DNA from 3 places in the Paenibacillus apii genome. Region 3 is predicted to be linked to each of the others. Evidence: riboswitches for the same ligand, from Rfam matches in the RefSeq annotation. Region 3 holds a riboswitch; each other region holds the start of a gene.
What was found. Region 3 has a riboswitch for cobalamin ahead of cobT (nicotinate-nucleotide--dimethylbenzimidazole phosphoribosyltransferase). Riboswitches for the same ligand answer to the same signal wherever they lie in the genome.
Positions count from the first base shown of each region.

Region 1: another riboswitch for cobalamin. It lies ahead of G5B47_RS21235 (S-layer homology domain-containing protein); the one in region 3 lies ahead of cobT (nicotinate-nucleotide--dimethylbenzimidazole phosphoribosyltransferase).
Region 2: another riboswitch for cobalamin. It lies ahead of metE (5-methyltetrahydropteroyltriglutamate--homocysteine S-methyltransferase); the one in region 3 lies ahead of cobT (nicotinate-nucleotide--dimethylbenzimidazole phosphoribosyltransferase).

Region 1 covers NZ_JAAKGU010000012.1:124,169-129,537, reverse strand. The annotation lists gene G5B47_RS21240 (GAP1-N2 domain-containing protein) at 1-2,597, shown strand, start outside; cobalamin riboswitch at 2,689-2,881, shown strand; gene G5B47_RS21235 (S-layer homology domain-containing protein) at 3,055-5,369, shown strand, end outside.
Region 2 covers NZ_JAAKGU010000001.1:906,304-911,672, forward strand. The annotation lists gene metE (5-methyltetrahydropteroyltriglutamate--homocysteine S-methyltransferase) at 1-2,207, opposite strand, end outside; cobalamin riboswitch at 2,337-2,540, opposite strand; gene G5B47_RS04575 (undecaprenyl-diphosphate phosphatase) at 2,645-3,508, opposite strand; gene G5B47_RS04580 (serine/threonine protein kinase) at 3,722-4,552, shown strand; gene G5B47_RS04585 (hypothetical protein) at 4,652-4,837, opposite strand; gene G5B47_RS04590 (YitT family protein) at 4,941-5,369, opposite strand, start outside.
Region 3 covers NZ_JAAKGU010000004.1:388,091-393,459, forward strand. The annotation lists gene G5B47_RS12045 (hypothetical protein) at 113-394, shown strand; gene G5B47_RS12050 (glutathione peroxidase) at 861-1,412, shown strand; gene G5B47_RS12055 (histidine phosphatase family protein) at 1,527-2,081, shown strand; cobalamin riboswitch at 2,111-2,315, shown strand; gene cobT (nicotinate-nucleotide--dimethylbenzimidazole phosphoribosyltransferase) at 2,452-3,546, shown strand; gene cobJ (precorrin-3B C(17)-methyltransferase) at 3,623-5,323, shown strand; gene G5B47_RS12070 (sirohydrochlorin chelatase) at 5,344-5,369, shown strand, end outside.

The sequences.
Region 1 (5,369 bases), on a different contig from region 3:
TGAAATCGCTCGGCGTCGACAGAGCAATCTTTAGCAATCTGCTGCAGGCGATCATGCAGTCGGTGTCCGGCAAAAAGAAAATGTATATATCGCTGAACGTCCCCGTGAGTGAGCTGTCGGCGCGGGCGGCCGATCTGACCGAGGTGCTCCTCGGCTGTCTCCCCCTCGAATTCCGTCGCAGACTCGGCGTCATCACGTATGCAAAAGAGCCCCAGAGCCGCAAGTACATCCACCTGACGTTTGTGGAGAACGGCTCGCTGCGTCCCGGTGACCGGGCGATCGAGAAGGACTTTATTTTTGATCTTGCCGCCGGACGGATATTGAACGCCGATTTCCCGGCCTCGTCCCAGCCGTTCCTTGAGCTCGCTTGGGAGCTGCTGCTGCGCGGGAAAGGGGCTGCGGACGATTTTGCCGGGTTCGCTGACATGATGCTGGGAGGCGAGCCCGCGGAACGGAAGCTGTCACTGGCGGCTTATAACGAGCTAGCGGTTTTTTACCGGATCGAGCAGGGAGATGAGGCGTTATACCGGGAGAACAAAAGCGCCGTCCTGAACGGGCTGCTCAGCTATCTGGGCAGAGAAGGGGCGCTGGAGTTGAAAATCCGGCTGAACGACCTGTTTCTGGAGCGCTTCGACCGCGAATTCGACGCCGTCCGGCAGAAGGCGATACCGGAGCCGGCCGTTCTGGAGAGCTTCCGGGATTATTTTTCGCTGAAGGGCCATAATTACCGGACGCGGATCGTCGATTACTTTATTAACGGGATGCTGAACGCGCAAAATGCCGGCCGCACGGATTCTCTGGAGGAGGCGTTCGGCGTAGTTGAGAGCGGCGGGGAGCTGGCTGCCGCCTTTTTCCGCAAGCTGCTGACGACCCCGGTCTTTGCGCGTCTGCTGTTCCAGCCCTATGTGGAATCCCGGCTGGCGTCGGCCGCGAACGCCGCGGGGCTGCTGGAGTGGATAGGGCATTGGGACCGGTTCATGCCCGAAGCGCTGCGTCAACCGGCCGTCCATGACGCGCTGCTCGATTATTTGCCGGAGAAGCTGGAGCGGGAGCGCGATCCGGTGGGAGCCGTGGCAGCGATCCATAGCCGCATTGAACAAGCGGAGAAGGACCGCCGTCGGAGAGCCGGCATCCGCCCCGAAGCGCTGGCGCTCCAGAAGGAGCTGGCTGCGGCGGCCGATCGGTATTTGCTGGAGCGGCTCTCGCTTGAAGATATTACGCAGGAGCAGCTGCTGGAGCTGTCATTTGTCCGCTACGCCCTCGATATGGGCGAATGGGACCCGCCGCTTGACCTGCACAGCAGGCGGAAGGCGAATGTGCTGCGCACGGCGTACCGCTGGTTCGGGGAAGAGAACCCGGACGAGCATATTTTTGACGGCCTGTCTCCGCAGGAACTGGACGATGTGCAGCTTCTGGGACGGCGCTGGCTGAAAGAGAGCCCGGGAGCCGAGCCTTTCGCCCGCCTGCCGCTGGCCTTCTACCACAGCAGCACCCGCGAGGGAGGGCCGCTCGAGTATGATGCGCTGCTGGAGCATGTCCGGAGGAAGGGGGAAGGCGGCAAGGAAGAGGTCTACCGTTTTCTGGCCTGGTCGCAGGATAATCCGCTGTTCGCCATTTCCTCAAGGAAGTTCCAGCCGGGCTACCGGCGGGCGATTTTGAAGTATTTCGCCAGCCATGACCGCGAAGCGTTCAAGAGCCGCGAATTCCGAAAAACGTATATGGCCCCGGCGGGACCCGCGCTGCAAAACGTATATGGAGAGGCCCGGGCGCAGGCGGCCTCGCCGCTGGCGCAGTGGGTGCGCCGGCGCCGGTTTCAGCTGATGATCTTCGGCGCGGCCGTTATCGTTCTGCTGGTTGCAGGCGCCCTTGCGGCCCGCCTATTGAAGGGCGGCGGAGACGAAGCGGCTCCGGCCGCCTCGCCGCAGCCTTCGCCCACGCAGTCTGCGGCTGGCGCGGGCTATCTCGAAGCCGCCGCCTATCTTGAGCGCGGCGGGGGCGGGGGCTCGCTGCTGTTCGCCTTCGCCTCCCCGGACGCCTGCCGCGAATTTAATCCGGCGGAGATTGAGGTGGATGCCGGGACCGGCCAGGCTGAAGTATATAAAGTGGACAGCCTGGTCCATGGCTGCGGGCTGCCGGGATCGGCGAGCCCTTCGAATGCCGGGGCAGCAGCGGGTTCCGCCGGCACTGCCGGTTCGGGAACGGCGGCCGGAAGCGGAGGAACGGCCGGGAACGCCGGCAGCGGCCAAGGCCAGGCCGACACGGCGTCCGCCGATGAGAGCAAGGCCGCCGGGGATTCGCTCTCGGCCTCGGCCGGCCCGTCGGCGGCTATCGGCGGGACCGTTCCAGCAAGCTCGCCGTCGCCGTCGGGAGAGCCAGCCGCCGGGTCAAGCATTGCGGGCTCCAAGGCACCGGGTTCATCCGGCGGGAGCGGAGGATCTTCCGCTGTCGCACCTAACCAGGTGAAGGTAACGCTCGTTTCCGCCCCTAAGCTGACGGCCGGCAGCACGGTGAAAGCCGAAGACTACACGCTGGTCCTGATGGAAGCTCCGCAGGCGGCTCCATCCCCTTCGGCAAGCGCGAGTTCTCCGGCGGAATAGCGGAGAATTGACGCGTTCAATTTCATGGCTTAATGGCCTTTCATGTATGGACAACCCCTGTGATAACCGATATGATAAAGGTTGTCAAAATCGAATAACGTCTGAAAAAGGTGCGGGCATCACACGCCCGCTTAATAGGGAAGCCGGTTGGAATCCGGCGCGGTCCCGCCACTGTATATGCGGAGCGCTCCTCTGAATCAAGCCACTGTTCAAGGCGAACGGGAAGGCCAGAGGGGAGGCGATGAGGCATAAGCCAGGAGACCTGCCTTTTTTCAGCCAAGGTTCAGTGTCCTTCGGGGGGTGAGGGCATCTGGCATTTGCGCGCGGCCGATGCCGGGAGTGGCTTATACAGCATGGATTCCCGGCTCGTTTTTCCGAAAGACCGTCCCTCCGGGGCGGTCTTTTTTTATGGTTTCGGAAGACTCCCATAATACTCAAGAGAGAAAGAGGTTGAAGAATGAGCAGGATTTCTTCCAGAATTCTGGCGCTGGGAATGGCATTATTGATGATTTTTTCCTTGCTGGGCGTTTCCTTTGCACCGGCGGGGCATGCGCTTGCCGAGGCGGCGGATTCCCAGGGGGCGGGGACTGCAGATGCTGGAGCAGCAGCGGGTGCGGCTGAGGCCACCCCGTCTTCGCCGTCAATCGGCGTAACCGATGCCGTGTATTCCGCGGCCGAGTCCATTTTGAAGAAGGAGGTAGTCTCGGAATGGCAGGCGATCGGCTTGGCTCAAGCCGGTTACAAAGTGCCGGATTCCTACACTGCCGCACTTAAACAAAAGGTAGAGAAGGCGAAAGGAGTCTTTTCCGCCGTTACCGACTATGCCAGATACGCTTTGGCGGCTAAAGCGGTCGGAGAAGATCCTGCAAATATTGCAGGTTATAATCTGATCGAGCCGATCTACAGCAGCAGCGGCATCGCCGGACAAAGTCTGAACAACGCTGTCTATGGCTTGATCGCGCTGGATTCCGGCAGCTATACGGTGCCGTCCGATGCGAATTGGACCCGCGACAAGCTGGTTCAACACATTCTTTCCAGACAAAACGGTGACGGGGGCTTTGCCCTTACCAGCGGAGGCCTAAGCGAGCCCGACCTTACGGGTATGGCTCTGGTTGCCCTGGCTCCTTACAAGAGTGATCCGGCTGTTGCTACCGCCGGGCAAAGAGCGGTGCAGTGGCTGTCCGCTCAGCAGAATACGGCTCACGGAGGTTATGGAGAGAGCAGCGAGAGCGTCTCACAGGCCATTATCGGCCTGACGGCGTACGGTGTCAATCCGGCCGGCCAAGATTTCACCAAGAACGGCAGCAATCTGATCAGCCGTCTGATGAGCTTCCGTACGGCAGACGGGGGCTTTGCCCACCTGCTGTCCGGCGGCAGCGACGCTTTTGCCACGGAGCAGGCGCTGCAGGCGCTGACCGCGTACAACCTGTTCACAGCCGGCGGCGACAGCAATCTGTATGATTTTATTGCGAACCCTCCGGCGGCACGTCCGCTTGTCCGGGTGTCCGTAGCGATCGAAGGGCCGACGGCGTCCTTGGGCGAGGGCAGTGTATACGGCAGCAGCGCACTGGATGCGCTAAACAAGCTGGCGGAAGCCAAGGGAATTGCGGTTGTCAGCACATCAAGCCAATACGGCACTTATATCAGCGAAATAGCCGGTATCCAGCAGAAGAAATACGGCGGCTATGACGGCTGGATGTATATCGTTCAGCGCGGCGGGCAATGGGTCAGCGGTTACAGCGCCATTGACCAATTTGCGCTCCAGGACGGAGATCGACTCTACGTTTATTACGGCGATTTCGGCGTCACCCAGTTGGTCGATTCCGTATCGTTGTCGCCGGTTACACCGAAGGAAGGTAAAGCTCTTGAGGTAACGGTTCATAAAAAAACTTGGGACTTTAACGGAAATCCCATAGTCGCGGCGGCTGCCGGAGTTACCGTCTCCATCGGCGGCAAAACAGCCGCTACGAACGATCAGGGAGTCGCCTCATTCGGAACGGATCTGACGCCCGGAACACAGGCGCTCCAAATTACCGGCTACCAGGACAATGCCGCGCCGACAGTTGTGCGCTACACCGGGACGGTTACGGTTCTGCCGAAGGAAGTGCCGGTGTCTTTGGCAGTAGAAGGACCGCAGGGAACGATTATGGAAGGCTCCATAAACGGATCGGTAGCGCTTGAGGCTCTTCAAAGACTGGCCGATGCGAATCATACCGCGCTCGATATCACGCAATCTTCATTTGGAAGCTTTATCAGCGGTATCGGCGGAATCACCGGCGACATGAACAACTGGTGGTCATTTGTCGTTCAACGCGGGGGCGAATGGATTAATCCGAGCGTCGGATTAGGCGACTTTGAGCTTCAGGCTTCGGATAAGGTGCTGGTCTATTATGGAGGCTTCTCTACCCAGGTTGTCCGCACTGTGGAGCTGTCGCCTTCGCAGCCGCAGCCGGGGCAGGCTTTTACGGTTAAAGTCACTCAGGTTGGGTGGGTATGGAATAATAATACTTTCAACTCCGATCCTGTCACTTCACCAGCTTCTGGTGTGAAGGTAAGCATCGGAGGACAGACGGCAATAACGAATGAACAGGGTGTCGCTTCCTTCGGCGGCCTGTCCGCCGGCAGCTATACAATCGAAGTGACCGGTTATCAGGCGGGCGCAGCGCCAAGTGTGGTACGGTATACACAGCCGGCAGCCATTACCGCGCCTCCAGTAGTTTCCAAGGCAACCCTTTCCGTTGTCGGCGACAGCGTAAAAGGAACGATTCTGCC
Region 2 (5,369 bases), on a different contig from region 3:
TTCAGCCCACAGTCCGGATTGATCCAGAACTGCTCCGGGTGCAGCACCCGCAGTGCCCGCTCGATGCCGGTCTCCATTTCCTCTACGGACGGAACACGCGGACTATGGATGTCATATACGCCAAGGCCGATGCCCTTGTCATAATCCATTTGCTCAAAGCTCGCAATCAGCTCGCCATGGCTGCGCGACGTCTCGATGGAAATCACGTCCGCATCCATATCGGAGATGGAATCGATCATATCCCCAAATTCGCAATAGCACATATGCGTATGAATTTGCGTCGTATCCCGAACAAGGCTTGTGGAAATACGGAACGCTCTGACCGCCCATTCGAGATATTGCCTGCGGTCCTGTTCCTTGAGCGGGAGTCCTTCGCGCACCGCCGGCTCGTCTACCTGAATCATTTCCACGCCGGCGCTTTCCAGGGCCAGTATCTCCTGCCGCAGCGCAAGCGCAATCTGATTGGCCACCTGCTCCCGGCTCAGATCGTCGCGGACGAACGACCAGTTCAGAATCGTGACCGGCCCGGTGAGCATACCCTTGACCGGAAGCTTCGTCAAAGATTGCGCATAGACGCTTTCCTTGACGGTCATTGGCTCGGTGAAGGCGACGTCGGCGTAAATGACCGGCGGCTTGACGCAGCGGGAGCCGTAGGACTGCACCCAGCCGTTCCGGGTGAACAGGAAGCCGTCCAGCTTCTCGCCGAAGAACTCCACCATATCGGTGCGTTCGAATTCGCCATGCACCAGAACGTCCAGACCGATCTTCTCCTGCAGCGTGATGGATTCCGCGATCTGCTGCCGGATAAATTCATCATAGCGTTCCGGGCTCAGCTCGCCCTTGCGCCATTTCAGCCGCGCCTGCCGGACCTCCGGCGTTTGCGGAAAGCTCCCGATCGTCGTTGTCGGCAGCAGCGGCAGCCGCCACTTGTCCTGCTGGCGCTTGGCCCGTTCGGCGTAGACCGTGTTCCGCCGGTCCGTCAGCTCCTCCAGGCCGCGTTCAAGCTCCGCCACATCCGAGCGGTTTCGCTCCGGCAGCTTGCGGAAGGCATCCAGCGCTGCCTTCGCCCCGGCCCACTGCGCACCGGCCGCTTCCCTGCCTTCAAGCAGCGCGCGTTTCAGCAGTGCCAGCTCCGCCAGCTTCTCGTCGGCGAAGGCCAGCGCATTCCGCACCTCGGGCTTCAGCCGCTCCTCGCCCTGCACCGTCACGGGCACATGCAGCAGGCTGCTGGACGGCTGCAGAATCAGCTTGCCTTCCGGCACAAGCCGCTCCAGCCTTTCCGCCAGCGCCAGCTTCTCCTCCGGATCACAGCGCCAAATACCGCGCCCGTCGATCACACCGGCTCCAAGCGTCTTGTCCTCCGGCCAGCCCAGACGCTCGATCGCTTCGAGGTTGGCTCCGCCGTCGTGTACAAAATCAAGACCAAGCCCCTGCACCGGCAGCTTTAGCAGGGCTTCAAGCGGCTGCACCGACTCAAAGTATGTCTGCAGCATGATGCGAAGACCTGGAACCGCGGCATGAAGGGCGCCGTAGATATGGCCCAGCAGTTCGATATCCTCTTCCTGAAGTCCGGTCACGACAGCCGGCTCGTCGATTTGAACCCATGCCGCGCCCTCCCGCTCCAGTTCCTGCAGCAGCTGGACATAGACCGGCAGGAACCGCTCCGCCACGCTGCGGATTTCCGAAAGGGCAAACCCTTTGGAAAGCTTCAGAAACGTATATAGTCCGATGACGACAGGCTTGCCGTCGATGCCCGCCTGCGATTTGGCGAACCGGTACGCGGCCAGTGGTTTGTTCTCCGTCAGCACAGGCTGAATATCGCCGATCTCCGGCACGATGTAATGATAATTCGTATTGAACCATTTCGTCATTTCGCATGCCGCCGCCCGGGAGTTCCCGCGAGCCATGGCAAAATACAGATCCAGTCCGGCAGGCCCGCCTTCATACCGGTAGCGCGGAGGCACAATGCCGAACATAACCGCCGTATCCAGCACATGATCGTAATATGTGAAATCTCCAACGGGTATCAGGTCGATCCCCGCTTCCTGCTGCTTGCGCAGATTGCTGAGCTGAAATTGCTCCATTTCCGTCCGAAGCTGCTCTTCATTGATCTTTCCCGCCCAGTAGGCTTCCAGCGCTTTTTTCCATTCCCGGTTGGCTCCGATTCTCGGATATCCGAGATTGCTTGTTTTGGCATTCCTTGTCATCTCTTTCGTTCCTCCTCTATCTTCTGAACCTGCAAAAAAGGCGTCCTTCACCCCAGGAGCGCAGGGGGAAAGACGCCTACGTATTTCATTACGTTTGCGAACTTACACCTCCCTATCTCCCGTAGGTACAGCAGTGCGTCGAAACAGGCAGGTCTCCTGGCTGCGGCGTCATCGTCGTCAGCGGCCTTCCCGTCAAGCCCGGGCTGACAGTGGCATAAATGCTGATAGACTCTTCCGTTACAGTGGCGGGACCGCGTCGGCTTTGCACCGAGCTTCCCTTTTAAGCCTCCGGCCTTTTTCGGTCCGGTAAGCACCTGTTTCCGTTATTTAAGGTGAATTGTTGCTTGAATATTGAGTACACCATTTATGTTACGGCAAGACCCTGCGGCCCGCAATAGAAGATGGAGGCTCCAGTTATAGCAATACCTGATAACCGGTTAAAAGAAAATAATATAGACGATCGCTGCCAGCACAATGCGGTAGATGGCGAACGGCAGCAGCTTGATCCGGTTGATCAGCTTCAGGAAGAACCGCATCGACAGCAGCGCGAACACGAAGGCGCTGATAAATCCGGCAATAAAGAACGGCAGCGCGTCCAGCGTAAAATACTGCCAGTTCTTGAGCAGAGAGATGAAGCTGGCGCCCGCCATGATCGGAACCGCCATAATAAAGGTGAAATCGGCGGCGGCGCGGTGGCTCATGCCCAGAAGGACGCCTCCCGAAATCGTCGAGCCGGAACGCGAGAAGCCGGGCCACAGGGAGAAGCACTGAATCAGACCGACTGCAAGCGCCTGCCCGTATGTAATCTGGTCAACGGTCTGCACCTTAACACGCTTCGGTGCGAACAAATCCGCGCAGATCATAAATATGGCACCAATCACAAGACCGATCAGCACGGTTGACGTCGAGAAGAGGTACTCATCAATGTAATCCTCGAACAGCATGCCGGTAACACCCGCAGGGAGCAGCCCCGTCAATACCTGTCCTAGCTTTAGACGGCCTGACCCGGAGATTTGGGACGGTTGGCCGTCCGGAACCGGCTCAAGCGCCCCCCGGCTGAAGCGTTTCAGTCCCAGCAGATCGATGAAACGATTTCTGAAGATGACGACGACCGCGAGGATGGAGCCGAGCTGAATGACGACTTTGAACGTATTGGCCGTGTATTTTCCGAGAAATTCCTGGGATTTCAGCCACATGTCGTCGACAATAATCATGTGACCGGTAGAGGACACCGGAGCAAATTCGGTCAGGCCTTCCACCAGACCCAGAATAACGGCTTTGAGTATTGCGAGCAGATCCAAGCTTTCGCCTCCTTAAAAAAGATGTTTAAAGTTTTATTATAAGTAGCTTAAACATCACCGGCAATTTCTGAAACTTGCAAGCCCAATTTCCAGGAAAGAATACCTAACGCATGCATTTCGGCTCATCCTTGAGCACTTGCAGTACACCCAGGGAAATGTGTAATAATGTACAGAAAGATTACATTATAGCGGTATACGTTGGGAGGATGTTCATTGTTTGCACGCCTGCGTGCTTTTTTGTCTGCCTGGAGGGATTATCCCCGGGAAGAGGGAGATTGGATCGGTAAGCAGTACAAAGTGCTGTCCCGGATCGGCATGGGGAGCTACGGACTGGCATACCGCTGCCTGGACACGGCGGAGAACCGCCAGGTCGCCCTCAAACAGGCAAAGCCGAGCAAACGGGATATCGGAAAGAAAATGCTGATGCGGGAGCGGGATATTTTGCGGCAGCTGGAGCATCCCTACATCCCCGCTTTCCGGGATTTTTTTGAGGAACAAGGCTCGGCGTGGCTGGTTACCGATTATATTGAAGGGTTTACGCTGGAACAGCTGATTTTCGAGCAGGGCCTCTTGTTCGGAGAGCAGGACACGCTGCGCTTTGCCTTGAAATTGATGGAGCGGGTGCAGCATGTCCATGAGCGGGGCTTCGTCCACCTCGATCTTCGCATTCCAAATGTCATTCTCCGGAGAGAGGAACTATATTTAATCGACTTTGGACTGGCTCGCCGTATCGGAGATGACGGTTCGGGAGACGACAGCGAGCATGGGCTGGATCAGGACGGGCTGCCTAGGAGGATGCCTCCGGTCACTGCCTCCGATTTGCACGATATCGGGCATCTTATGCTCTTTATGCTGTATTCCGGTTACACACCGATACCGGGAGGCGAAGAACGCAGCTGGTCAGAGGAGCTGGAGCTTTCGGCGGAAATGCGCCAGATCCTGCTAAGACTTCTGGAGGGAGAAAATCCATATAAGGATTCCGGGGAGTTCATCCGGGAATTAGAGCAGGCTTTGTCAGCGTCTGCCCCGGGTTCGGATTCATAACTTTGATGCTGTCCCTCCAAAGCAGAAACGGCTTGCGCCGCCTCATATAGGGCGGCGCAAGCCGTTGACGCAATGCATCTTTTACAACAAGTCCGGCGATTAGCTGGAGCTTCCGTACCGGTTCTTGTAGTAGCCGTGCCCGCGTCCGCTGCCGTAGCTGTGTCTGCTGCTTGACGATCTTCCGTACTGCGGCCGTTTGTGGTAGCCGCCGGACGATCCTCTGTGTCTTTCATATTTTGAGTGTCCGACGGAGTGAATGAGTTTGTCGATAAGTTTCCTGAGCATGCTGTCTCCTCCTTTTTTTCGGATACTATCAGCCATCAGTATTACATCCTTACAATATCTCTATACGTAAAAAAAGCCAGCCGGTTTCGGCTGACTTCATGAATTACAATTTTCCCGTAATCGTTGCGGCCGCTTCCTGCCGGCCTCTCGCTCCAGGCTGAACCCGAAGCTTCTTGCCGCGTTTCGGCTTGCCGAGAGAGGTCGTGAATGTGATCACCTGCCCGGCCACAACCACCGCCATACCGGTATAAACGGTTTCCCTGAGCGGCATGTAGAAAAGCGAAAGCAGCAGCACGGCAATATCCATCATGATAAATACCGTACCTACCTTGATTCCCTTCCATTCACTGATCAGCAGAGATAAAATATCGTCTCCGCCGCTAGCGCCTCCGCATCGCAGCACCAGTCCCGAGCCAACCCCTGTGAGCAGGCCGGACAGCAGCGCCGCAAGCGCAAGGTTGCCATGGAAATCAAGGGTCATGCCAGAGTAACGCTCCATCAGTCCATAAAATACGGTAAATGATCCAACGGA
Region 3 (5,369 bases):
TAAAGAAATCTGCCGCATAAAAAAATCCGCTCCCGCGGGATATATCCCGGGGAAGCGGATTTTTTTCTTGTTAAACAGCGGATAGCGGCAGTTCAACCGTAAAGGAGGTCTTTTGAGTGATATCGCTCTTTTACCGGAATCGTACTTGTCGGGTGACGGCAGCGGCGAGGCGTATCTGGGCATATTCGATACGGCGGTCAGAATGGGCTGCGAGGTAGAGTGTCTGGGGTTTTCCTGCAAATCTGCAGGTTTGTCAGGTGATTTTCAGGTAGGAAGAAGTAAAACCTTCGATTGTGCACCTTTTAGAGCATGCGCGCCGTCAGGCGGGGAGTTCGAGGGAGAAATGCCTGCACGTTTGCAGGTATTGGGTCAGGGAGGAGGATTTCCACAGTAAAAGATGTACAACCGCAGGAATGTCCGCCGCAGCCGGAAGAGGCCGCTCTGCGAATTGCTGAAGACGTAATACTACTGTTCGATCATATGGGAAACCGTTCTGGAAGGAAGTATTTGGGGCGGCGCTAAGCCCGGAAGGGCCTGAACTTCACATTATGGACAGCTTCATTAACTATAACCCTGCTTTATATGCGGCCTAAATCCAGCTTCGGGCCGAAGCTTGAAGAGTCAGAGAAAGCTGAAGTGCTGGGAGTTGAGTTATATGTGTATGGTGCAAAAACGGAGGAACTAGGAACAGTAGAGCCGTCAAGTTTTAGTTTATTGGGATTGCTTGTGAAAGAGTCGTGATAGGCCCGAGCACCCTCGCTATATTAGTATAACCTATAACAATTATTCCTCTTATATATTAGACCAATAGATGTTCTAGCCGTATGATGTATCTATTAAGCCTGAGGAGGAATGATACGGTGTCGATTTATGATTTTCAAGTCAACTCAATTAACGGTAAGCTGTTCGAATTGTCAGCCTATCGCGGAAAAGTTCTCCTTATTGTCAATACTGCAAGCAGATGCAGCTATTCTCGTCAATTCGCCGGTCTACAGAGGCTTTACGAAAGTCACCGCGAGCAGGGATTCGAAATACTCGGTTTTCCTTGCAACCAATTCAACGAGAAAGAGCAGGGGAGCAACTCTGAAGTACAAGAATTTTGCGAGAGCAGCTTTGGAGTGACGTTCCCGTTGTTTGAGAAAATAGAGGTTAGAGGGCTATCTGCTCATCCTATATTTCAATATCTGACACAGCAAGCACCATTTTACGGTTTCGATACCCAGACTTCGGAGGGCCAATGGATGCAGGATTTCCTGCAGGAAAAGCATCCGGAAATATACGCCGGCGACGGGATCAAGTGGAACTTCTCGAAATTTTTGATCGATCGTAACGGATATGTAAAAGCTAGATTCGAAACGACGACGGAACCGGTTGACTTAGAGCCAGTTATCGAATCACTGCTGCAAAAATAATGGAAATCAAAGTATTTCCGATCCCCTGAATAGATATTGCCATGAGCAGCCTAACTCATCCAGGTATGCTGCTCTTTAGCGCAATATTACAGGCTTGGAAGGACGAGATTAGAAATGCCTCTTTATCTGATGCGCCATGGCGAGACCAATTGGAACAAGCAGGGGAGAATACAAGGGATACAGGATATCGGTCTGAATGAGCACGGGATCGGCCAGATTCAGGAAGCTTCCAGATGGCTACGAGAACGGATGAATGTTCATGCCGTTATTTCGAGCCCTTTGCGAAGAGCCTATGAGTCCGCCCATATTCTGGCATCCGTCTACGGACTTTCTGTTAAGGTTGACAGCCGATTCTCGGAACGCTGCTTTGGTGAACTGGAAGGCAAGACGCTGGAGAAAATCAGGTATGTATTCCAAATAGCCAATCCTGAGCTGATCCATTCTCCGATCTATGGGGTTGAAGCTGTGGAATCAATGCAAAGGCGGGTTTGCGAAGGAATTTGCAACCTGGAGGCTCCGGCGGGAAGAAATGTACTGCTAGTAACCCATGGCAGCATTATTCGGGTGATTACCGGACAAGCAGAAATCGTAGAGAACGGTACTGTAATCGAATTCACGGATACACTGAAAAACAGACTTATAGACTTCTCTTTAAATCTCAAGTTATAATAGACGTACTTTAAGCATATTTGTCTACAACAGCATATGAGAGAAAAGGTGAAACGCTGCGGCGTTTCTTAAAAGGGAAGACGGTGAAAATCCGTCGCGGTCCCGCCACTGTAAATGGAGAGCGAGCTTTAAGCCACTGTGTCAAATGGGAAGGCTTAAGCAACTTGGTCATCATGATCTCGTTTTTGCGTCTGATCCACAAGTCAGGAGACCTGCCTTTTTTCAACAGCACGACTGACCTACGAGGATAGGGAGGGGAGAACGCTTGTATTGCGGCGATTAACGGCACTTCTACGCTCTTTTGTGTGTAGGAGTGCTTTTTTGTTTCTCAATTCCTGTTACATAAGACTCCTAAATAAAAGAGAGGATTGTGATTTTCTTGGAAAAATTATTGCAGGTGCTAAATGAGATTGAACGGCTCAATATTGTATCGATGCATCAAATGAGAAGACGAGTCAACAACCTGACCAAGCCCTTGGGAAGTCTCGGCCGTTTGGAGGAAATCGCTGTAAGGCTTGCCGGTATCACTGGGAGTGCGCAGCCCCGTGTGGACAAAAAAGCGATTATCGTGATGTGCGGCGATCATGGGGTCGTCCAGGAAGGCGTCAGCGCCTATCCTCAGGAAGTTACAGGCCTTATGATGGCGAATTTTATTCGCCAAAGCGCTGCTGTTAATGTGCTCGCACAGCAAGCGGGAGCGGAGGTTCACGTTGTCGATATCGGAACGGTGCTGACGGACCTGCCGGAAGGCGTGGTTCGGCGGAAAGTCCGCCAAGGAACGGCTAATATGGCCAAAGGACCGGCAATGACCAAGGAAGAAGCGGTTGCTGCGATCCATGTCGGGATTAGTATGGCTTACGAGCTTGCTGATAAAGGAATCGAAGTGATCGGTTTAGGGGAAATGGGCATCGGCAACACGACTCCAAGCAGCGCCATGACGGCAGTGTTCACTGACCATCCAGCGGAACGGATCACCGGAAGAGGAACCGGCATCGATGACGAAGCGCTAGCCGCCAAAACGAAGGTAATCGAACGAGCAATACAGGTCAACCAGCCAAATCCGGGTGATGCTGTCGACGTGCTTGCTAAGGTAGGAGGGCTCGAAATCGCTGGACTGGCCGGTGTGATATTGGGAGCGGCGGTCCGCAAGGTTCCGGTGGTCATTGACGGGGTGATTACAGGCGCCGCGGCGCTTGCTGCCTGCCGGATCGAGCCCCGCTGTCGGGATTATTTATTCGCTTCCCATTTATCCGTTGAACCGGCGCACCGGATCGTTCTGGATGAGCTTGGGCTGAAGCCATTGCTGCATCTGGACATGCGCCTTGGAGAAGGGACAGGAGCAGCGTTGGTCCTGCCTGTAATCGAATCGGCCCTCCGATTGGTTGCGAAGATGGCCACATTTGAAGATCTCGGCATCCCGAGTCCGGCCCCCGAAGAAGATGAATTCGGCCTTGCGGTTCAGTGAGTCTATGAACTCGGCTTCTTCTAAGGAAAGCTTGGCGTTACGGGGATAGTTGTTTCATACAGAGGAGGCAGCACGAATGGAAGAGAAGAGAGGCAAACTGCTGGTGATCGGGTTTGGCCCGGGCGCTTTTGAACATATTACGGATCGTGCCCGCAGGGCAATCGAGGAAAGCGAAGTCATTATTGGCTACAACACCTATGTGGATTTGATCCGGGGCCTGCTGACCACACAGGAGATCGTAAGAACCGGCATGACGGAAGAAGTAAGCCGCGCTCAGGAAGCAGTACGGCAGGCGTATATGGGAAGAACGGTTGCAGTTATTTCCAGCGGCGACGCCGGTGTATACGGAATGGCCGGGCTGATTTATGAAGTGTTGATGGAAAAGAAATGGAATGCCGAGGAGGGAGTTGAAGTAGAGGTTATTCCCGGAATATCCTCGATCAACTCCTGTGCCGCTCTCCTTGGGGCGCCTATCATGCATGACGCCTGCACGATCAGCCTGAGCGATCATTTAACCCCCTGGGACACCATCGCCAAACGTGTGGAAGCCGCCGCCGCGGCAGATTTTGTAATCGCTCTGTACAATCCGCGAAGCGGAAGGCGTACGCGGCAGATTGCTGAGACTCAGCGGATTTTGCTGGGGCACCGTTCTCCGGACACGCCGGTGGGCCTCGTGAAGAGCGCTTACCGGGACCGGCAGCAGGTCGTGCTTACCACGCTCGCGGACATGCTGGAGCATGAAATAGGGATGCTCACCACGGTTATTATCGGTAATTCCTCGACGGTAGTATATGACGGCCTAATGATTACGCCAAGAGGCTACCAGCGGAAATATACACTGGACTCGGAAGAGCAGAGACTAAGGCCAAGCGAGCGTCTGCAAGTGGCAGCCGAGCCGTGGTCACTGAGTGCGAAGGAGCAGGCTGGAGAGAGCGGGGAAGTTAAGTCCGCCGAGCGTGATTTCCCGGCTTCCGCCTCTTACAGCAGCGCGAGTTCGTCCAGCCCGCTGAAAGCGGCGATGGAGGCGCTGCAAATTCTCGAGGCCAAAGGTATCGTCTCCGGTGGCGACGCGGGTTCCGCCCCGTCTGTCGCCTCGAACCCGTCCGCCCCGTCTGCCACCGGAAATCCGAACGCCCTTTTTGAGGTGGGAGTGGCGCCGGGCATAGCGAACAAGAAATTCACCGCTCATCAAATGACGCTGCTTGCGGAAATCGCAGGTGAACAGGGGGAAATGGAGTATACCCCGCATCACCAAATCATTCTGCGCATCCCCGGGGCCGATCCCGAGCGGGTCGTCGCGGAGCTGAAAGCGGCGAAGCTGCTCGTCTTCCCGGTTGGCGATGTTGCGCAGATTAAAGCCTGCGATTTCTGCAATTTGGAGAAAGACGGGTCCATCCCCGTTGCGGAAGAACTGAATCGCGTTATCGGCGGATTAAAAACGCCCAAGGAATTGAAAATCGGCTTTAACGGCTGCGGCATGGCCTGTTACGGGGCTGTGCTGGAGGATATCGGCATTGTATACCGCAAAGGGGCGTATGACTTGTTCCTGGGCGGCAAGACGATCGGGCGGAACGCCCATCCGGCGCAGCCAGCAGCCGAAGGGATTACAGAGGACCAAATTGTAGATACGGTGGAACGGATTTTCCGGGAATATACCGATAAGGCTTTTCCGGGTGAAAGATTTCATAAGTTTTTTAAGCGTGTGGGGACGGTTGCCGGGTTCAGACATCAGGAACAGGCTGCCGCTACTTTGGCGGATGCGGTCTGTGGCGATTAACGATCATGAGGAGGAAGAAGATGGACGCGATATTATTGGTGGGACA